DNA from 4 places in the Streptomyces sp. NPDC050528 genome. Region 4 is predicted to be linked to each of the others. Evidence: riboswitches for the same ligand, from Rfam matches in the RefSeq annotation. Region 4 holds a riboswitch; each other region holds the start of a gene.
The links. A riboswitch is a leader RNA that binds a small molecule or an ion and turns the genes downstream of it on or off. The one in region 4 is predicted to bind cyclic di-AMP.

Region 1 (5,326 bases), on a different contig from region 4:
TCATCGCGCCTCCCGCCCCAAGCCCTGCGCCCAGCTGATCCTCGACGCGGGTGTGCGGAGAGTGGTGACCGCCTGGCGCGAGCCGGACACGTTCGTGGAGGGTGCGGACGGGAGCGGGGCGCTGGCCGCGCGGGGGGTGACCGTGGTCGTACTCCCGGAGTACGAGGAGCGAGCGAAGGCACCGAACGGGCATCTGCTGGGGTGAGTTCTTTGATGCCGGTCGGCAAAAGTCAGCCCGTCCGGCAGCTCTTCGGCAAGGCCCACAAAATCAGCCCGTCCGGCGTTTGAGGACGAGGCCCCTTCAGGGCCGATGGGGGTCTGGGGGCGGAGCCCCCAGGGACGCCCACCCCAACACCGCCCGCCCACCACGACCAATCGGCCCATCAAATCCTGCACCCCACCGCCCACCGAGTCACGCTCACAAAGAACCGGTGCGGAGGACAACGCGGAGGTAGGACACATGAGGGCAGTCGCGGTGCTGGGCGCGTCCGTAGCCGTAGGACTACTCGCCTCGTGCGGATCGACGGACACCGGTACCCGAACCATGGCAAGGGCGCTCCCCGCAAGCGCCGCGTTCACGCACCCCGGAGTCCTCGTCAGCAAGGCCCAGCTGGACGCCGTACGCAAGAACGTGACCGCCGGCAAGCAACCCTGGCTGAAGGCGTACTTCGGGATGCGGGACAGCAAGTACGGGTCGTACAAGTACACGGCGAAGCCGTACGCGGACGTCGACTGCCCCTGGAACGGCAAGGCCGCGCACGGTTGTGTCGAGGAGCGCGAGGACGCGATCGCGGCGTACACGCAGGCCCTGCTCTTCAGCATCACCGGCAAGCAGCATCACGCGCTGAAGGCGCGGGAGATCATGGACGACTGGTCGGCGAAGATGAAGGAGCACACCTCCGACGACGCGGGGCTGCAGACCGCGTGGGCGGGGTCGACCTGGGCGCGGGCGGCGGAGATCGTGCGGTACGCGCCCGGCGCGGGCTGGCCGGCGGACCGGGTCAAGCGGTTCGGGACGATGCTGCGTACCGCCTACGAGCCTGAGGTCACCAAGGACCTGCCGGACTACAACGGCAACTGGGACCTCGCGATGACGGACGCGGCGATGGGCATCGCCGTCTTCCTCGACGACCACAAGGCGTTCGACGCGGCCGTCAAACGCTTCCGCGACCGCGTGCCCGCCTACTTCTACCTCGCCAAGGACGGCAAGGTGCCGCTCACCCCGGTGGGCTCGAAGGTCACCACCCCGCAGAAACTGACGACGTACTGGTTCAAGCAGACGACGTTCCGGGACGGCGTCGCGCAGGAGACCTGCCGCAACTTCAAGCACGTCGGGTACTCGCTGGCGGCCACCGCGCACATCGCCGAGACCGCCTGGCACCAGGGCGTCGACCTCTACGACGGCGTCAAGGACCGGCTCAAGGCGGCGCTCGAATTCCACGCCCGCTACCAGCTCGGCGAGCCCGCGCCCGCCTGGCTGTGCGGCGGCAAGGTCGACCGGAACATGGGCCCCGACCTGGAGGTCGCCGTCAACCACCTGGAGGGCCGGCTCGGCGTGAAGGTGCCCGCCGCGGACAAGCTCGTCGAGTCCACCCGCCCGGCCGGCAGCGACGACCTCTTCGTCTCCTGGGAGACCCTCACGCACGCCGGTAACACCGCCGACTGAAACCTGTGTGACATCGGACCCCGCGAATGGCGTATAGTTGCAATCACAACGGCGCGGGGTGGAGCAGCTCGGTAGCTCGCTGGGCTCATAACCCAGAGGTCGCAGGTTCAAATCCTGTCCCCGCTACTAAGGCCTAGGGCCGGAATCCAGAAATGGATTCCGGCCCTAGGTGTTTTTCCCGTAGAACCCCTAGACCCCTTAGAACCCCTAGGCCTCCTCGATCGGCCCACACCACTCGCCGCCCCCTCCCCACCACGAAAAACTGGATCCGTGGAGGAGGAGGGTCCGTATGCGCGAGCCGGCGGGCGCCTGCCCGGCGATCCCGTGCCCGACCCGGGCCTCGGCCCCGTCGAGGGACGGCGGATCTCCTCCGCCCGCACCTTCGTCCGCCGACTGCCGGCGCTGCTGCTGATCGTCGGGGCGTTCTACGACTACCTCACCCCGCAGGACTTCACCGCGGCCCCCTTCTTCACCGCCGCCCCCCTGGTCGCCGCCCCGCTCTACTCCCGGCGCGGCACCGTGCTCACCGGGCTGGCGGCCGTGGTCGTCGTGCTCGCGATCCACGTCAAGCTCGGCATCGTCCTGCACTCCGACGCGATCACCGAGGCGGCCACCGTCGCGACGGTCGCCGTTCTCGCCGTCCTGATCAACGCCCTGGTCCGCCGCAGCAGCGAACAGCTCGCCTCCGCGCGCGAGATCGCCGAGGCCGCCCAGCGCGCCGTACTGCCCGAACCGGCCGAGCGGATCGGCGGGTTCGAGATCGCGGCACGGTACGAGGCGGCGCAGGAGGACGCGTTCATCGGCGGCGACCTGTACGCGGTGCAGGACACCCCGCACGGCGTACGGCTGGTCGTCGGGGACGTGCGCGGCAAGGGCATGGGCGCGGTCGCCGCCGTCGCCGTGGTCATCGGGGCGTTCCGGGAGGCCGCCGAGCAGGAGACGACCCTGGAGGCGGTCGCGCAGCGGCTGGAGCGGGCGCTGGCGCGCGAGGGCACCCGGCGCGACGGACTCGACGCGTTCGAGGGGTTCACCACGGCCGTCCTCGCCGAACTCCCGCACGGCGACGGCGTCGTACGGATCGTCGACCGGGGACATCCGCCGCCGCTGCTCCTCCAAGTGGACGGCACCGTAAGCGTGTTGCAGGTCGAGGAACCCGCACTGCCCCTGGGAATGGGGGAGTTGGGGGTCTGGCCCGACCGCGCCGAGGAGTTCGCGTTCCCGGGCGGGGCGACTCTTCTCGTGCACACCGACGGGCTGTCCGAGGCGCGCGACGCCCGCGGGGTTTTCTACGACCCGGCGGCGCGGCTGGCCGGGCGGACCTTCCGTACCCCCGAGGCATTGCTCGGCATCCTCGCCAAGGAGGTGCGCCGGTACTCCGGGGGCTGGATGACGGACGACATGGCGATGATCGCCGTACGTCATCCATGACCGAATATCACGGGCCGTGACCGGGCGAGCGCCCTCCGCATAACAACTGACATACCGTCAATACCTGTGGGAATTCTGAGACTTGGCCAACTCGCCCGTTTTTCGCCGGTGGTGGGCCCTTCGTCCAGCAAGGAAAGGTTAATGATCAAGCCGAACAGCTTGGAAACGGGCGCCCGTGTCTATTAACGTTCGATAACGCAGCGCGGTCGTCCCAGCCGTCACAAGAGATGGCTCCGTGCGCACGCGCCGAATCCCGCGAGGGAACCGGGGAACCACCACTTGGGGTGAATCGCTCGTCAACTGCCGTGGAAACACGGCCGGTTTACGCGCGTAGGAGACCTTCCTGCTCCGAACCCGTCAGCTAACCCGGTAGGCGAGAAGGAAGGAAAGGAGCACGCCCACGTGGCGTCCAACCAGGCTGCCCCAGAAGCCCCTGTCGTCTACGGCGGATACCGCCCCGACGAGGGCCCCTGGGAGGAGTGGAACCCCAGCGCGGAGTCCATTGCTCCCAACCGCGGCAAGCACCGTGTCGCCAAGCAGCGTGGTGGCGGAGGATTCGCCCGCAGCTCCACCGTCCTGGGCGTCGGTGTCATAGCCGCCGTCAGCGCGGGCGGTATGGCCAGCGCCAACACCGGCAAGCCGCCGGTCTCCATCTCCCTGCCCGACCTGCCCTCGGTGGGTCACCTGCTGGACGACTCGTCCAGTAGTACCCCCAAGGGCTCCGCGACCGCGCTCAGCAGCGTCGGTGTCACCACCACCGAGACCGCCAAGGGCGCCTCGGACGCGGGTGAGCTGCTGCGCAACCGGATCATGGCGCAGGCCGAACTCCAGCAGCTCCAGGTCGACGGCAAGTCCCAGGCCGCCGCCGAGGCCGCCGTCGCCAAGCAGGTCGACGCCGCTGCCGCCAAGGCCGAGAAGGACGCCGCGAAGAAGGCCGCCGACGCGAAGGACGCCGCGGAGGCCGCCGCCAAGAAGAAGGCCGAGGCCGCGAAGCTCGCCGCGCTCGCCAAGCAGTACACGCTGCCGGTCGCCTCGTACACGATCACCGGCACCTTCGGCCAGGCCGGCTCGATGTGGTCCTCCGGGTATCACACGGGTCTCGACTTCGCCGCGCCCACCGGCACGCTGATCAAGGCCATCCACAGCGGCACGGTCACCGAGGCGGGCTGGGCCGGGTCGTACGGGTACCGCACGATCATCACCCTCGACGACGGCACCGAGCTGTGGTTCTGCCACCAGTCCTCGATCAACGTCAGCGTCGGGCAGAAGGTCTCCACCGGTGAGGTCATCGGCCGCGTGGGCGCCACCGGCAACGTGACCGGGCCGCATCTCCACCTGGAGGTGCACATCAACGGTGCCGCGACCGCCAGCGACCCGGCGCCCTGGCTGCGCAGCAAGGGTCTCAACCCCTGATCTGTCCCTGATCTCTCCCTGATCGCCTGGAATATGCGGTTCCGGTCCGGCTGTTGAAGAGGGTCATGACTTCTCTTCGCAAGCTGGGCCGGTCCGACCTCGAGGTCTTCCCGCTCTCCCTCGGCGGCAATGTCTTCGGCTGGACCGCGGACGAGGCGACCTCCTTCGCGGTGCTCGACGCGTACGCGGCGGCGGGCGGCAACTTCGTCGACACCGCCGACTCGTACTCGGCGTTCGCGCCGGGCAACCACGGCGGCGAGTCCGAGACGATCATCGGCAAGTGGGTCAAGGCCCGCGGCAACCGCTCCGACGTCGTCATCGCCACCAAGGTCAGCCAGCACCCCGACTTCCCGGGTCTGAGCGCCGCCAACATCAAGGCCGCCGCCGACGCCTCCCTGCGCCGCCTGGACACCGACCACATCGACCTCTACTACACCCACTTCGACAAGGTCGAGGTGCCGGTCGAGGAGATCATCGGCGCGCTGGACCAACTGGTGAAGGCGGGCAAGGTGCGGCACATCGCCGCGTCCAACATCACCCCGGAGCGGCTCCGGGCGTCCCTCGACTTCTCCGAGCGCGAGGGGCTGGCGCGTTATGTCGCCCTCCAGCCGCACTACAACCTGGTCTCGCGCGACACGTACGAGGGCGAGCTGAGCGCGCTCGCCGCGCAGGAGGGCCTGTCCGCGGTCCCGTACTTCGCGCTGGCCGCCGGCTTCCTCACCGGCAAGTACCGCCCCGGTACGACGGTCGACAGCCCCCGGGCCAAGGGTGCCGAGAAGCACCTGGCCACCGAGCGCGGCCGGCAGGTGCTGTCCGCCC
Region 2 (5,326 bases), on a different contig from region 4:
CCGAGCCGCCACCGGAGCCGGAGCCGTCGCCCGAGCCGCCGGGGTCGTTGTTCGTCCCGGCGCCGCACTTCTCGCCGTCGTTGATGCAGGTGACCATGTCCTTCATCAGGCCCTCGTCGAAGACGTTGATGAAGTCGCCGTGGTCCGTGACCGGCTTGTGCTGCTGCTCGGGGAAGGAGTCCACCGCGAACAGCGGGGTCGTCTTGCCGCCGTCCTGGAGGCTCGGCGCGTCGACGTCGTAGACGATCCGCTGGACCAGCTGCGGGATGGCCTCGAAGCCCGTCGGGCAGGAGCCGTCGGCGGCCTCGAAGGCCACGTGGGTACGGTGGTTGGCGCTGTCGATGTTGCGGCCGTCCCAGCAGCTCTGGAACTTGAAGGTGCGCACCACGTCGCTGCCGGCCGGGCAGAGCGGGTACTTGTCCTTGAGCTGCCGGTCCTCGAACCCGGTGCAGCTCCAGGAGGCGTTGGCGTTGGCCGGGCCGTTCACGAAGGCCTTGGCGTCGCCGGTGATGATGCGCAGGAGGCGCGGCATCGCGACGACCTTGCTCTTCGGGTTGCCCACGAAGGTCAGCGTGGCCGCCTTGGCCGTGACGATCTGCCCGGAGTTGCCCTCGGTGCCGCCGCCGGGCTTGTCCGCGTCCCGCTCCTGCTTGCCGTTCTGGAGGCGCAACACGGGCCAGTAGTACGTGGACTTGTCGCCCGGGTTCTCACAGCTCGTGTTCGCCTTCGCCAGGTCGTCGTCGCTGGCGAACGCGTTGTTGGACTGGTTGCCGATGTAGTCGTGGAAGTGGTGGGCGCCGTTGGTGACACCGGGGGCGACGATCACGTTGTCCGAGTTGAACAGGCCGTTCTCGTTCACGCCACACGCGGTGACGAACGTGCCGCGGGAGGCGTCGGCCTGGTCCTGCGGGGTGTTCACGTTGGGCTGTACGGAGGTGATGTCCGCGTAGTCCGAGGCGACCGGCCCATTGGCGACCGGCTGGTTGCCCTGGCCGCCGGCACTGGCACTGGCGCTCGCGCTCGCACTGGCGCTCTGGTCGTCGCCGTTGCCGTTGCCGTTCCCGTCGCCGCCCTGGTCACCGTTCTCGTTCGTGGGGGCGATCAGAGTGCAGCCGGCGAGCGCGTCGAGTCCCTCCGGGCGGTCGCCGACACGGTCGATGGCGTCGTCGATCCGGCTGATCGTCGCGGCCCGCTTCTCTTTCAACGGATTCATGATCGCGTTGTCGGCGAAGGAGGCGTCCTGGCGTATGGACTCCGTCGAGTCCCTCAGTTTCTGGTAGGCCTCGGTTATCTGCTGGTCCAGAAGCGCGAGTTGGGCGTCGACCTCGGTCTTCGCCTCGTCCGGGACCGTCGTCAACTGGGTGCCGATGTCCGGGCAGTCGATCGTGGCGGCGTCCGACGCCGCGTCCGGAGACCCTTGTTGGGCGGAATCACCACCCCAGCCTTCGGACGCCGACGCGTAGACGTTCGCCGCCACCAGTCCTCCGCCGCCCAGCATCAGGGCGACTGCTGCCATCGTCGCGCGTCGTGCGCCCGTGGGGCGTCTGCGCGTGTTGCGTGCCAAGGAAGTTGCTCCTACACGTATCGGTCGGCCCGGATCGTCCCGGCATGGAAATCCCCCGTTCCAATACGGAGCCGGATGCCGGTGTGTTCAACCGTCCCAAAAATTCATAGCGACCTCATATGGATCACCCGGCTCGGCGGGCTCATGAGCCCGGGACACGTTTGGGAGAGGTAAAGGTCACAAAAACGTATCGGACATATCGCGCTTCAACCTTCACACGAGGCACACACGTTGGCTAAGTTGACGCTCAGACCGTACGACCTACTCCGGCGATCAGCGCCGGGCCGCACGGTTTGCGCCGAATCCGGTGTGTCGCTCGCGACAGCCGGAACCGGGGACCCAACCGACTTGGGGTGAATCGGCCCAACTGCCCGTCCGGGCAAGGGTCGTAGGGCAATCCTTCCGTGATCGGCCGCCCGAACCCGACAGCTAACCCGGTAGGCGCGATACGGAAGGAGCACGTCTGCCATGCCGGCAGAACGACGTACGCGCACCGGAGGCAGTGGCCCCACCGTGGACGACCGACCCAGCCGTGACGAAGTGCAGCGGCGGATCAACTCCCTTTACGACAGGGCCGAGACAGCCACCGGAAACTACAACGCCACGCGCAAGATGTCCGGGGGTCCGCGTCAGCGCGTCGAGCCCCGTCCTGGCGCGTCGCGTCCTTCCGACCCCGCTCTCGACGCCGTCACCAAGCAGTGGTTCGACCGGGCCCGTGCCCAACTCGGCCCGACCGTACCGGCGGTCCTGCCGCCGGGCAGGACTCCCGCGCGTCCGGCGGCACCCCGTTCCGAGCGGTCCGAACGACGCCCCGAGACCGAGGGCGGCGGCCGAGCGCTCGAAGCGCCGCCCGGCCGCGCCGTGGCCGAACTGACCGCAGGCACTTCTGCGCCGGCGCTCGCCACCCCGCAACTCGCCTCCCCGGTAGCGGAGTTGACTGCTCTGCCGGTCGCCGCGCTGCCGCCCGCCGCGCCGCAGGCACCCCAGATGCAGCAGATGGCTCAGATGCCGCAGGCGACCGTCCTCGACCTGCCGCCCGTGCCTGCCATCGAAGTACCGCCCGCACCCGTCGTGGAACCGCAGCAACTCACCCTCGCGGCCGCCGCCCCGGCGCCGGTCTTCGACCCGCTCACCGCGGACCTGGAGCTGCTCCCGTACATCGCGGCGCCGCGCACCGAATCGGCCCCAACGGGTGCCACCTGGCCGCCCGCGCAGACCAACTGGCCCACCCCGGAGACGACTTGGTCGACCGGGTCCATGCCGATGGTCCCGGAGCCGCAGGCGTGGTCGACCGGCCAGATGCCCGTCGTGCCCGAACAACAGGCGTGGGCCACGGGCCAGATGCCGATCGTGCCCGAACAACAGGCTTGGGCCACCGGGCAGATGCCCGTCATCCCCGAGCAGCAGGCCTGGTCCACAGGCCAGATGCCCATCGTCCCTGAGCAACCAGCTTGGTCCACGGGGCAGATGCCGATCGCGCCCGAGCAACCAGCTTGGTCCACCGGCCAGATGCCGATCGTCCCCGAGCAACAGGCATGGTCCACCGGCCAGATGCCCATGGTGACCGAGCAGCGGACCTCGTACGCCACGCCGGAGCCGGACTGGCGTCCGCCGCGGCAGGAGTGGCAGCCGACCCCGCCCGCCGCCGAGGTCTCCTTCGCCGCGGCCCCGGCCGTCGCTCCCGAGTTCACCCTGCCCACGGCTCCGACGATGGCCCCGGAGATCATTCTTCCCCCGGCGCCGACCATCAGCCCGGCGCCCGCGGCAGCCGTACCGCAGGACCCCAGCACGCTCAGCAAGACCAGCACCGCGCTCGCCTTCGCCCGCGCACAGATCGGCAGGCCCTGCCTGTGGGGCGCGGCGGGACCGGACGCGTACGACTGCTCCAGCCTCACCCAGGCCGCCTGGAAGGCCGCCGGCGTCCTCCTCCCGCGCACCGCTCAGGAACAGTCCGGCGCCGGCGCCCTCGTCCCGCTCACGGACATCCGCCCCGGTGACCTGATCTTCTTCCACGACAGCATCGACCACGTCGGCCTCTACACCGGCAACGGCCTGATGATCCACGCGCCGAGCCCGGGGACGCCGATACGCGAGGAGTCGATCTTCTACGCCGGTGCCGCCGCCATCCGGGGCGCCGTACGGCCCGCCTGATCCGATCAGGGCCGGGCATTTCCCGGCCCTGACCGCACACCCCGCGACACTCCCGGCCAACCGCGTCGTCGGCCTGTACAAGTGGTGCATCCTGGGACACGGTCGTAGCGTCGACAGAGACACGACGACCGTGCCCCGGCAGGCGGGCCCACCGCCGGTGCGGGGCGACGAGGACGAAGAGGCGGCCGGGAGCGGACATGTACAAACACACCATGGTGGGAGTCGTCACGCTCTGTGCCGCCGCCCTGCTCGCGCCGGCCGTCGGCACCTCGTCCGCGGCCACGGCGGACCCCACGCCGACCGCCTCGTCCCGGCAGCCCCAAAGTCCCGTGCTCGTCGACTGTCTGTGGCACCCCGAGGTGCGCCCCACCGACTTCATGCTCGCCTGCGGCGACGGCAACAGCCGCCTCACGTCGCTGCGTTGGACGTCCTGGAACGCCAACTCCGCCACGGCCACGGGCGTCAACGTGGTGAACGACTGCAAGCCCTACTGCGCGGTCGGCAAGTTCCACTCGTATCCGGTCGCCGTGCGGCTCGACACCTCGCAGACCTGGAAGCGGCACCCGCAGGTACGGCAGTACGGCGAGATCACCCTGACGTACCCCGGCGCGAGGCCGGACAAGTTCCAGCACACGGTGACCTACCCCCTCTGGAACTGACTCAGAGCGCCAGCTCCACCACCAGCGGCCGGTGATCCGAGATCGCCGTCCTCGGCACGTCCACCGCCCCTACGGCGTCCACGCCGAGCCCGTTCAGCAGGATGTGGTCGAGCTGGACGAGCGGGCGGTGCGAGGGGAAGGTCGCCTGACGGGCGGACCCTCGCCAGACCCGCCGCGAGGTCGCGTTGAGCGTGGCCCGGGGCAGCGCGCCGATCAGGTTGAAGTCGCCCATCAGGACCTGGGGTTGGGGCAGATCGGCGATCCAGCGGCGCACGGTGCGCAGTTGCCCGAGGTTCCACCCCGGCACGAACGAGAGATGGACGGCCACGACGGTGAACGGGCCGTGCGGCCCTTCCAGTACGGCGGCCAGGGCGGCCCGCGGCTGATCCCGGGCCAGCACCGGAGCGGCCCGCCCGGCCACCCGCAACGGCATGCCGAAGGGCGCCGGCGGAAGCCGTAGCGCCCGCCACTCGTGGACCGGGAGCCGGGACAGCAACGCCACTCCGTGCGAAGAGACTTCGGGCTGCCTCTCGGGACCGTAGACGCGCATCCCGGGCTCGGCCGGGTCGGGGACCCAGCCCCGGCCGGGTACGGAACGGCAGTGCAGCGCCGTCGCGTAGCGCCAGTCGCGTGCGCCCATCGCGGCGGCGGCGACGGCGGCCTGATCGACACCGCCCGACCGCTCCTGGAGACAGTCGATCTCCTGGAGTGCCACCACGTCCGCGTCCAGGCCCGCGACGGCCTCGGCGAGGGGTCCCGAGGGATCGCCGGGGGCAGCGGTCTCCGGCCGGCCGTCCGGCCCGATCCGCTGACCGTGCAGCACGTTGAACGTCGCGCATCTCACCAGTAACTCACCCATGGTCAGGCCGCATTGTACGGAGCCCGCCCCGGCGAGCGGACGGCAACCTCCGAGGACGACACGCCCCGGCCCACTCGGCTCCCGTTGCCGCAC
Region 3 (5,326 bases), on a different contig from region 4:
ATACCAGGCACCGGACCGGGACATCTCGCTGTACATCAACTCGCCCGGCGGTTCGTTCACCGCGATGTCGGCGATCTACGACACGTTGCGGTTCGTCACGTGTGACGTGGAGACGATCTGCCTGGGCCAGGCCGGCACCTCCGCGGCGCTGCTGCTCGCGGCGGGCACCCCGGGCAAGCGGTCCGCGCTGCCGGGTGCGCGGGTGGTGCTCCACCAGCCCTCGCTCCCCGAGCCGATCCAGGGTCAGGCGAGTGATCTCGCCATCCAGGCAGAGGAGTTGGCACGCACCCGGGTCCAACTGGAGGAACTGCTGGCCCTGCACACGGGCCGGACGGTGGCGCAGGTGAGCGAGGACATCGAGCGGGACCGGATCATGGATGCCCAACAAGCCCTGGAATACGGGCTGGTGGACCGGATCGTGGCCACGCGGAAGACTTCGCTCATCGAGCACGGCGGGGAGTGAGCCGACGATGCTGCCGCCGGAACTGCCGCCGCTGCCCGCACTCACGCGCGCCGAGGGCGAGTTGATCGACCGTTACCTGGATGTGGCCGACCTCCTCGGCCGAATCAACCCGGCGCACAACGGTGACACGTACCGTGGTCTGCGGGCCGCTCAGGCGCTCGTGGCCAAGGCCGCCGAGCTCCGGGACGCGCTGGCGCTGATGCACCAGCGGGGCGAGACCGAGCTGCACGCCCCCACACTCGCGCGGGCGCTGCGCGTGCTGGACGGGGAGCGCCGCACGGCGCGCGTCACCCTGCCCTCGCCCTCCGACAGTTGACGGACGCGAAGCTGTCCCGGACGACGTCGAAACGAGCCGAACGACGTACCCCCGATCGGCGTAGTCGCGCCTCCGCGCATACGGCCGTCCGGGTTGCGCAACACGCGTAGCCCGAGGGCCGGATGAAGTGTTCCGGTGCTGGTCCGGGCGTCACACCCGCCTCGACACTCCCTCGAACACCGATGCGTTCAGCCGAACGGGTGAGTGGTGAGTAACCCCACAAATCCCCGGTTCCGTTGGGCTTTTCGGACATTCATAGGTGAAGATCCCTGTCTGACGACAAGACCCCGCCGCAGCGGCGGGGCGATCCGGGCGGACGCCGAGTCCTGCCGCCGCCCGGATGACAGGTCGACAGGATTGCATCGGCAGGAGTGGAGGACCCAAGCACGACGGGTCGCCGGGACGGTCACGCCATGACCGGGCCGAGCAGCCCTTGGGGTGAAGCCGCGTCAGCGGCCGGGCAACTTCGCCAGCCCGAATCCGACAGGTCATCCTTCACAGGCGGCTGACGAAGGGTTGCGCATGACTGCGCTCAATCGTGTCCCGTCGCTGATGGTCAGGGCCGGTACGGCCTCGGCCTTCGCCATCGCCGCCGTTGGCGGCTCCGTCGTGATACCGGGCGTCGCATCCGACGCCGCGGCCGCGACACCCGCGACGAAGGCACTCCAGGTCGCGGCGTCCAAGAAGGGCGCCCCGTACAGGTACGGGGCCACCGGACCGGGCCGCTTCGACTGCTCCGGGCTCACGCTGTACTCGTACAAGAAGGCGGGCAAGAAACTGCCCCGTACGGCGGCCCAGCAGTACAACAAGACCCACCACATCTCGGCCAAGAGCCGCAAGGCCGGGGACCTCGTCTTCTTCCACTCGGGCTCCAGCGTCTACCACGTCGGCATCTACGCCGGCAAGGGAAAGATCTGGCACGCCCCGAAGACCGGGGACGTGGTGAGACTGCAGAAGATCTGGACCAAGAGCGTCTGGTACGGCCGGGTCAGCTGACCCACGCCGAAAACTCCCGAGGGGGTGGCGGTCTCCTGACGGACCGCCACCCCCTCGGGCGTCCGGGGACGTTCACCACGCCGTTCTACGGCTCCTGCTGGCCCGCGGCGGTCACCGGGCGGGCCGGTACCGTCCAGGGCACCTCGATGGATACCGTCTTGCCGCCCTCCAGGGTGGGCCGGACCTTGAGCCTGCCGCCGCACTCCGCGGTCAGCCAGCGGATGATCACCATGCCCCGGCCGTTGTCCTGCTGGACGGCGGCCGGCAGGCGTTTCGGGAACCGGGGATGGCTGTCGGTGACGCCGATGCGCAGCCGTTCGTCACGCTCCAGCTCGATGTCCACCGTGAAGGTGGGTGACTGCCCGAAGGTGTGCTGTACGGCGTTGGTGGCGAGTTCGGAGACGATGAGGCGGATGGTGTCGGCGACCTCCGTGTCCGCCGGAAGTCCCCAATCCACCAGGGTCCCGACCACATACGTGCGGGCGGCGGAGACCGAGGCGGGATCGCTCGGCAGAGTGACGGATGCTTCCAGATGGTCTGCCATGGCGCGGTCGTCCCTTTCCCGCGGGACCGGTGTCCGACACGGAGCGGATGGTTCGAGTACGGTCCCGGACTGGTGCTTCTTCGCCAGACTGCCATTACCGCGTCGGTAACGGTGGCGATCCACCAAGATATGCATATATCTGTCGCTCGAAGCGGTGAACTCTGCGACCCCAGACCGTATTTGGGCGGCTCGGAAGGAGTAAGGAGAAACCCATGCAGTACGGTCCCGCGGTGCGCCGCCGGAAACTGGGCGCCGAACTCCGCGCGTTGCGTGCGGAGGCGGGGCTCACCAGCGGTGAGGCGGCCCGGCTGGTCGGCTGGCACCAGTCGAAAGTGAGCCGCATCGAGACGGGCGCGAGTGGCGTGAAACCGCCCGACGTCCGGTTACTCCTGGACGCCTACCAGGTCGGCGACCCACAACTTCGGGACATGCTCCTCGTGTTGGCGGGCTCCGAGGACGGCGGCGGCCGGCACCACTGGTGGCACGCCTATCGCGGTGTACTGCCGCCCGCCTACCGGGACTTCATCAGCCTGGAGTCACAGGCCAGCACGCTGCGCACCCTGGAGACCTCGGTGGTCCCCGGACTGCTGCAGACGCCGGAGTACGCCCGCGCGGTGACCCGGGCCGCCGTGGGAGGCCTCGACAACGACGGCCCCGACCGGCTGGACGCCCTGGTGCAGGTGCGGTTGGCCAGGCAGGACGTGCTGCGCGCGGATCCGCCGCTGGAGCTGAGCGTGGTCCTCGACGAGGCGGTGCTCCGGCGCGAGGTGGGCGGGCCGGGGGTGATGGCACGTCAGCTGGACCGGCTCGTGGAGGCGGCCAAGCTGCCCCAAGTGAGGCTTCAGGTACTGCCGTTCGCCGCAGGAGCACACATCGGCATCACCGGGCCTTTCGTTATCTTCTCCTTTCCGAGCACTTCTGATCTGGACGTGGTTGTTCTAGACCACTTGACGAGTAGCCTCTACCTCGAACGGAAAGAAGACCTAGAGGCCTACACCGAGGCCTTCAACACCCTTCAGTTCCACGCCCTTTCGCCCGAGGATTCGTCGGATTACATCGCCGGGATAGGTGACGGCGCGTAAGGAGGCACCATGTCTGCACTGCCTCGGAACGTACCTTCCAGTTCTGACAGCTCTGAACTGTCCGGTGTGCGGTGGCTGCGCAGCAGCTACAGCACGGGAGCGAACAACTGCGTCGAGGCGGCTCGTCCGCGCTCAGGCCCCCGCGCGGGGCTGCTCGCCGTACGCGACTCGAAGGACCCGCAAGGACCCGCCCTGCTCTTCTCCCCCGCGAGCTGGACGGGCTTCCTCGCCACGTTCCACTGATCTGTCCGATCGCAGGCGACGCACGGCCGTGTCACGCCGACTCATGGTCGCGTCTCGCCGATCACACGTACAGCGCGTTCGATCTCGGCCCCGGAGAGGTCCGCTCGGGCGGTCAGCCTGAGCCGTGAGATGCCGTCGGGCACGGAAGGAGGACGGAAGCAGCCCACGGCCAGCCCTGCCGTACGGCAGTCGGCCGCCCATTGCACGGCCGCCTCCGGGGACGGCGCACGCACCGAGACCACGGCGGCGTCCGGACGTACCGCTTCCAGACCCGCGGCGGTCAGCCGTGCGTGCAGGTCGCCCGCCACGGCGCGCGCCCGGGCAGCCCGCTCGGGCTCGCGCCGCAGCAGGGTGAGCGCGGCCAGCGCCGCGCCGGCCGCAGCGGGCGCGAGCCCCGTGTCGAAGATGAACGTCCGCGCCGCGTTGACCAGATGGTCGATCACCCTGGCCGGCCCGAGCACGGCACCGCCCTGACTGCCGAGCGACTTGGACAGGGTCACGGTCACGACCACGTCCTCACACCCCGCGAGCCCCGCCGCGTATGGCGCCCCGCGCCCGCCCTCGCCCAGCACCCCGAGCCCGTGCGCGTCGTCGAGCAGCAGCCCCGCCCCGAACTCCCGGCACGCCTCGGCGAGCGCCCCCACCGGCGCCGCGTCCCCGTCCACGGAGAACACCGAGTCGGACACGACCACGGCCTGCCCGTCATGCGTCCGCAACGCCTTGCGCACCCCGTCCGGATCGGCATGTCCTACGACCTGGGTCGCACCCCGCGCCAGCCGGCAGCCGTCGATGAGCGAGGCGTGGTTCCCCGCGTCGGAGACGATCAGCGAGCCGTGCGGCGCGAGCGTGGTGACACCGGCGAGGTTGGCCGCGTACCCGGAGGAGAAGACGAGGGCCGCCTCGAAGCCGCAGAACTCGGCCAGTTCGCGCTCCAGTTGGGCATGCAGCTCGGTCGTACCGGTGACGAGCCGCGACCCGGTGGACCCCCCGCCCCAGGTCCGCGCGGCATCAGCAGCGCCCTCGACGACCTCGGGGTGATGGGCCAGACCCAGGTAGTCGTTGCTCGCGAGATCCAGCAGCGGCGAGTCGGCGGGACGGGGTCGCAGCGTCCGCACGAGCCCGGCGCGACGGCGCTGCTCCGCCTGTTCGTCGATCCAGCCGAACGCCATGGGTCCTCCGGGGCTTTTGTAGGCAGTGCACAGACACTAATCGGACGACCAGCCGCCCATGGTGTGGTGATACCCACACCGCCCGCCCCATCTCTTGTTCAATCTCTCCTTGGCCGCGGGCGGTCCCGTAGGACAGGATCGGATCTCATGGACCTGCTGAACACGCTCGTGGACAAGGGGCTTCGGCGCGAGCTGCCGACCCGCGCGGAAGCACTCGCCGTCCTCGCCACCTCGGACGACGACCTGCTGGATGTCGTGGCCGCGGCCGGAAAGGTGCGCCGGCACTGGTTCGGCCGACGGGTGAAGCTCAACTATCTCGTCAACCTGAAGTCCGGCCTGTGCCCCGAGGACTGCTCGTACTGCTCGCAGCGGCTCGGCTCCAAGGCCGAGATCCTGAAGTACACGTGGCTGAAACCCGACGCTGCCTCGAAGGCCGCGGCGGCCGGTGTGGCGGGAGGCGCCAAGCGCGTCTGCCTGGTCGCCTCGGGCCGGGGTCCGACCGACCGGGACGTG
Region 4 (5,326 bases):
GTGGTGGTGGACCCTGTTCGGCGACATCGGCGCGGACGCGGACGAGGCCTTCGCGCACACCCGGCGTTCCATGCGCGCCCTGATCGATCTGATGCTGGCCCGCGCGGAGGCCGACGGCACGACACCGCGCGCCGCCGCGCACGCCATCGTCGCGGACCGGCTGCCGGTCATCGCGGAACGATTCGGCTGGTACCGGTGACGTGCTGGTACCGGTGACCGACTGATACCGCTGACGTACGGGACAACACCCCTGGGGCAACGGATTAGGGTGATCACGTGGCGAGAGTGCGGTTGAGCGTGGCGGAGCGGCGGGCCGAGTTGCTGCGGGCCGCCGTGGAGCAGATCGAGGCGCGGGGCGTGGCGGCGGTCAGGATCGCCGACGTCGCCTCGGCGCTCGGGGTGAGCAACGCGCTGGTGCTCTATCACTTCGCGACCAAGGAGAAACTGGTCGCCGCCGCGTTCGCCTTCGCCGCCGAGGACGACCTGGCGCATCTGCGCAAGCTGCTCGGCCGCCGTACGACCGCGCTGCGGCGGCTGCGGGCGGCGGTGCGGTGGTACGCGCCGACCGGGCAGGCCAAGGGCTGGCGGCTGTGGATCGAGGGCTGGGCGGCGGCCCTGCGCGAACCCGCCCTCCTGGACGTCACCCGCGATCTCGACCGGCAGTGGAAGCAGGCCCTCGCCGAGGTCGTCGCCGAGGGAGTGACCGCGGGCGAGTTCCACTGCCCGGACCCGGCCACCACCGCCCTGCGCCTCACGGCCCTCCTGGACGGCCTCGCCGTACAGATGACGGCCTACGCGGGAGCGGTGTCGCGGGCGCGCGCCCTGGAGTGGGTCGACGAGGCGCTGGCACGGGAACTCGGCCTGGAGCGGGCGGCGTTGACCGCGCCCTGAACCGTCCCTGCGTAGAGACTCGGTTCGGCCCTGTAGACAGTCGGTTCAGTTCGCAGACCGTGGTGCCCGTGACCGCGCCGGGGCGTACGACGACGTAGAACCCCCCGGCGCGGCAGCCACACCCATGACTCTGCGGCTCCGTAACGCACTCACCCCGCTTCAGGCGACCCGTTCGATCCGCATCTTGATGTCGTCCGGCGACAGCGCGCCCTTGGCCTCGACATGGTCTCCGGAGGACTCGCCCCGGAGCCTGCGCCCGATCCACGGCACCAGGTACTCGCGCGCCCAGTGCACGTCGTCGCGCCGGACGTCGAGCGTGCCGCGCGGCGGCAGCGGGGGCCAGGGCTGGTCCGGGTCGGCCGGGACCTCGATGCCGAGGACCTGGCCGGCGCGGAGCGCCACGCGCGTGTGCCCCTCGGGAGAGAGGTGGAGCCGGTCGCCGTCCCAGGCCCGCCGGTCCTGGACCGTCTTGAGGGACCACAGGTCGAGCACCGGGCAGCCGTAGCGGTCGGCGATGGCCCGCACATGTCCGTTGTAGGTGGCGATCTTGCCGCGCAGATGCTTGAGCACGGGCACGCCGCGGGTGTCGAAGCCGGTCGTCACCATGACGGTGCCGACGGCGGCGGTGAGGTCGGCGACCGCGCGTTCGAAGCGCTCGGCGACCTCGTCGGGGTCGGTGCCCGGACGGATGATGTCGTTGCCGCCCGCTGCCAGCGAGACCAGGTCGGGCCCGATCTCCTTGGCCCGGGTGAGCTGGTCCTCGACGATCTGGTCGAGCAGTTTCCCGCGCACGGCCAGGTTGGTGTACTCGAAGTCGCCCTCGGGCCGCCGATCCGCGAGCAGTACCGCGAACCGGTCGGCCCAGCCGACCATCGCCCCGTCGGGCCCTGGGTCGCCGACGCCCTCGGTGAAGCTGTCCCCCACCGCCACGTACGACCCGATCACTGATCTGTTGTCACTCTTCGAATCGTTAGCCACGGCAACCATAATTCACCCTCACCTGTGACCTACGCGATCGTATTTAGGGGTTGACGGGCGGTGAGATAAGCCACTTGTAAAGGGTTGTCCAAAGTCGGAATAAGCCTCTGATCAGGGGCGTTGACCCCGGAACTGCCATGCCCGAAGGCCGGACCCAAGGATCTGGGTCCGGCCTTCGATGGCGTGGGGCAGGGGCGTCGGGGCCCGATGTCAGCCGACGGTGACGCCGTGCGAGCGGAGGTAGGCGACCGGGTCCACGTCCGAGCCGTAGTACGGCGTGGTCCGGATCTCGAAGTGGAGGTGCGGGCCGGTCACGTTGCCGGTCGCACCGGAGAGGCCTATCTGCTGACCCTCGGTCACGGTCTGGCCGGCCGAGACGGAGAGCTGCGACATGTGGGCGTACTGCGAGTACTCGCCGTCCGCGTGCCGGATGACGACCTCGTTGCCGTACGCGCCGTCGTAGGCCGCCGAGACGACCGTGCCCGCGGCTATCGCCTTGACGGTGGTGCCGGTCGGGACGACGAAGTCGACGCCCGTGTGGTAGCCGCTGGACCACATGCTGCCGGCGACGTGGTAGCCGGTACCGATGGTCGCGCCGGTCACGGGGAGGGCGTAGCCGGTGGAAGTGCTGGTGCTCGTGTCGCTCTGCGTGGCCGACGTGCTCTTCGAAGAGGAAGACGACGAGGACGACGAAGTACCGGACGACTTGGAGGACTTGGCCGTGTCCGCCCCGCCCGTCCCGCTCGTCGCGGCCTTCTCACCGAGGGAGAGCTTCAGGCCCGGGTGGATCAGCGACGGGTCGCTGCCGATCGCCTCGCGGTTGTCCTGGTAGAGCTTCTTCCAGCCGCCGGTGACGTCCTGCTCCTCGGCGATCTTCGCGAGCCAGTCGCCCGACCGCACCGAATACGTCTTCACGCCGGAGGCCTTGACGGTCGCCTTCTCCGCGACGGCCTTCTCGGTCGCCGGAACGGACTGAACCGCCTTTTCCGGAGCAGAAGTCGGGGTCGCGGCATGGGCGCCGGCGGCTCCCATGAGCGGAAGGGCGAGCGCGGCACCGCCGGTTCCGGCTACGGCCATCGAGCGGGAGAAGCGCTGGGACTTCGGGCGGCGGTGCTTACCCTTCGCGGGCATGACGAATTCCTCTCCGGCGCCTGCGAGGTGAGCTGTCGGGTGCGGGCTGGAGATGCCCGGCCGCGCGCTGGTCGCGGCTAAACCCCAAGCCCGTTCCGGAGACCGGAACAGGCGTCTTACCTGTGGGTCCCCCGCTCCTGCCGCATACGGGTGAGTGGATGCGAAGTCCGGTCGGCGGCAGGACTGGGCGTCCGTCCGGATTGGTGGCGAACGTAAGCGAGGAAGACGCAAAGGGACAAGCAGGAGGTTCCACGGATTTGCGTTCCTTGCGATCCCCTGTGGGAATTCACAGTCACCCTCCGTGAATTCCCCCGGGACTCAACCCCTCAATTCCCCTGTAAAAGCATGCCAATTACGTGAACATGACGAACGACTCACGGTCACGAATATGACGCTGCTCACGTACGCAATCATCAGGTTCCTTTATTCCAGAGCGAGTTGGAACGAAGGCTGCAATTGGGACAGAAGGATCAGATGCGACGCAGACGGAGAACCGTCGCATCAAGGTCACCGCGCAGCCCGGTCCGCAGTCCGTGGTGCAACAGGACGGCACCCCGGTGGACTTCGCCCGTTTCGAGGCATTCGTACGACGCCGTCGGGTCGAGCCCGCGCAGCCGGAGCGCCGGCAGCGGCTCGCCGTAGTTCTGCGACTGGAGCAGGGCGAGGACGACGGTCTCGTCGCCGCGCACGTACTGCACGGCGCTCAGGCCGCCGCTCGGCGGGCGCAGGCGGTAGAGGTCGCCGTGCTGCACGAGCGGGCGGATCTCCTTGTAGAGGTCGACCCAGCGGCGGGCCTCGACGAGTTCCTCCTCGGTCCACTCCGAGAGGTCGCCGCCGACGCCGAGCACTCCGGCCATGGCGCTCACGAACCGGAAACGCAGGCTGCTGACCCGGTCGTTGAGCTGAGTGTTCGGGCTGTCGGTGACCCAGGCGGCCATCACGCGCGCGGGGTGGATCTGGCTGAACCCGTGCTGGATCGCGAGCCGGTCCAGCGGGTCGGTGTTGTCCGAGGTCCACACCTGGTCCGTGCGGCTCAGGATGCCGAGGTCGATGCGGCCGCCGCCACCCGAGCAGGACTCGAAGGCCACCCCCGGGTGGGCCGCCCGCAACCGGTCCAACAGGCCGTACAGCGCCCGCACATGGTCGACCCAGAGGCGCTGCGGATAGGCGTCACCGGGCCACCCGGCGTCCGTGAAACAGCGGTTGAAGTCCCACTTCACGTAGTCGATCGGGGCGCTGGAGAGCAGCGTGTCGAGCTGCTCCCAGAGGTACTCCTGGACGTCCTCGCGGGCGAGGTTCAGTACGAGCTGATTGCGGAACTCCGTCCGCTTTCGCCCCTCTTGGTACTGCACCCAGTCGGGGTGGGCGCGGTACAGGTCGCTGTCCGGGTTGACCATCTCGGGCTCGACCCAGATGCCGAACTGCATGCCCAGCGCGTGGACGCGGTCGGCGAGGGGCTTGAGTCCTGCGGGGAAGCGGTCCGGGTTGGGGGTCCAGTCGCCGAGTCCGGCACGGTCGCTGGTGCGCTTCCCGAACCACCCGTCGTCGACCACGAAGAGCTCGACACCGGCCGCCGCCGCACGCTGCGCGAGCACCTCCTGCTGCTCCTCGGAGATGTCGAACTGGGTGGCCTCCCAGGAGTTGTAGAGCACCGGCCGGTCCTGGTCCGCGTCCGGGATGACGTACGCCCGCTGGTACGCGTGCCAGGTGCGGCTGGCGCCGCCGAAGCCGGCGTCGCTCCACAGCCCGGCGAAGACGGGGGTCGTGAAGGACTCCCCCGCCTCCAGGAGCAGCAGCCCGGATTCGTCGTAACCGGCGCCGCCGGTGATCTGCACGCGCGCGTCCGGGAGTTGGGCCACGGCGATCCGCCAGGACCCCGACCAGCCGAGGGCACAGCCGTAGACCTCGCCGCGCTCCTCGGTCGCGTCGGTGTCGAGGGCCACCCAGGGCAGATGCGGGTGCCCGGTGTGGCCGCGCCGGCTGCCGATGACCTTCTCACCGTAGGTGAGACCGGAACGCACCAGCCGTGACTCGGCGGCCCACCGCCCGTGCAACTGCGACAGCTGCCACCCCTCCCGCTCGGGCAGCGTCCAGGTCGCGGAGTCGGCGCGCAACAGCTCCAGCGCCTCGGCCCCACCGTTGTCGAGACTCGTCCAGCGCTCTACGACGTCGCCGCGCATCCGGTAGTGCAGCGTGATCGCCAGTCCGGTGTCGCGGAAGCGCAGCCGCAGCTCGTCGCCCTCGGTGTCGTACCGCTCGAAGGTCCACTCCGTACCGCGCCGCTCGGGCGTCCGCACGGAGAGGGCGGGGCGGGCGAAGCGGGGGC

Region 1: it holds a riboswitch for cyclic di-AMP, as region 4 does, so the genes downstream of both, ACIBK4_RS43965 (M23 family metallopeptidase) here and ACIBK4_RS39915 (peptidoglycan DD-metalloendopeptidase family protein) in region 4, are expected to answer to the same signal.
Region 2: it holds a riboswitch for cyclic di-AMP, as region 4 does, so the genes downstream of both, ACIBK4_RS11545 (NlpC/P60 family protein) here and ACIBK4_RS39915 (peptidoglycan DD-metalloendopeptidase family protein) in region 4, are expected to answer to the same signal.
Region 3: it holds a riboswitch for cyclic di-AMP, as region 4 does, so the genes downstream of both, ACIBK4_RS25750 (C40 family peptidase) here and ACIBK4_RS39915 (peptidoglycan DD-metalloendopeptidase family protein) in region 4, are expected to answer to the same signal.

Annotation. Positions count from the first base shown of each region.
Region 1 covers NZ_JBITHH010000017.1:221,928-227,253, forward strand. The annotation lists gene ACIBK4_RS43945 (dihydrofolate reductase family protein) at 1-205, shown strand, start outside; gene ACIBK4_RS43950 (alginate lyase family protein) at 461-1,666, shown strand; tRNA gene ACIBK4_RS43955 (tRNA-Met) at 1,719-1,792, shown strand; gene ACIBK4_RS43960 (PP2C family protein-serine/threonine phosphatase) at 1,937-3,094, shown strand; cyclic di-AMP (ydaO/yuaA leader) riboswitch at 3,329-3,485, shown strand; gene ACIBK4_RS43965 (M23 family metallopeptidase) at 3,497-4,507, shown strand; gene ACIBK4_RS43970 (aldo/keto reductase) at 4,573-5,326, shown strand, end outside.
Region 2 covers NZ_JBITHH010000003.1:35,903-41,228, forward strand. The annotation lists gene ACIBK4_RS11540 (DUF1996 domain-containing protein) at 1-1,516, opposite strand, end outside; cyclic di-AMP (ydaO/yuaA leader) riboswitch at 1,851-2,024, shown strand; gene ACIBK4_RS11545 (NlpC/P60 family protein) at 2,033-3,715, shown strand; gene ACIBK4_RS11550 (hypothetical protein) at 3,913-4,374, shown strand; gene ACIBK4_RS11555 (endonuclease/exonuclease/phosphatase family protein) at 4,376-5,233, opposite strand.
Region 3 covers NZ_JBITHH010000007.1:380,625-385,950, forward strand. The annotation lists gene ACIBK4_RS25740 (ATP-dependent Clp protease proteolytic subunit) at 1-463, shown strand, start outside; gene ACIBK4_RS25745 (hypothetical protein) at 471-779, shown strand; cyclic di-AMP (ydaO/yuaA leader) riboswitch at 1,119-1,298, shown strand; gene ACIBK4_RS25750 (C40 family peptidase) at 1,302-1,775, shown strand; gene ACIBK4_RS25755 (ATP-binding protein) at 1,861-2,319, opposite strand; gene ACIBK4_RS25760 (helix-turn-helix domain-containing protein) at 2,532-3,401, shown strand; gene ACIBK4_RS25765 (DUF397 domain-containing protein) at 3,411-3,644, shown strand; gene ACIBK4_RS25770 (8-amino-7-oxononanoate synthase) at 3,686-4,813, opposite strand; gene bioB (biotin synthase BioB) at 4,961-5,326, shown strand, end outside.
Region 4 covers NZ_JBITHH010000014.1:157,643-162,968, reverse strand. The annotation lists gene ACIBK4_RS39930 (Glu/Leu/Phe/Val dehydrogenase dimerization domain-containing protein) at 1-199, shown strand, start outside; gene ACIBK4_RS39925 (TetR/AcrR family transcriptional regulator) at 277-891, shown strand; gene ACIBK4_RS39920 (SGNH/GDSL hydrolase family protein) at 1,051-1,836, opposite strand; gene ACIBK4_RS39915 (peptidoglycan DD-metalloendopeptidase family protein) at 2,080-3,000, opposite strand; cyclic di-AMP (ydaO/yuaA leader) riboswitch at 3,005-3,167, opposite strand; gene ACIBK4_RS39910 (alpha-galactosidase) at 3,471-5,326, opposite strand, start outside.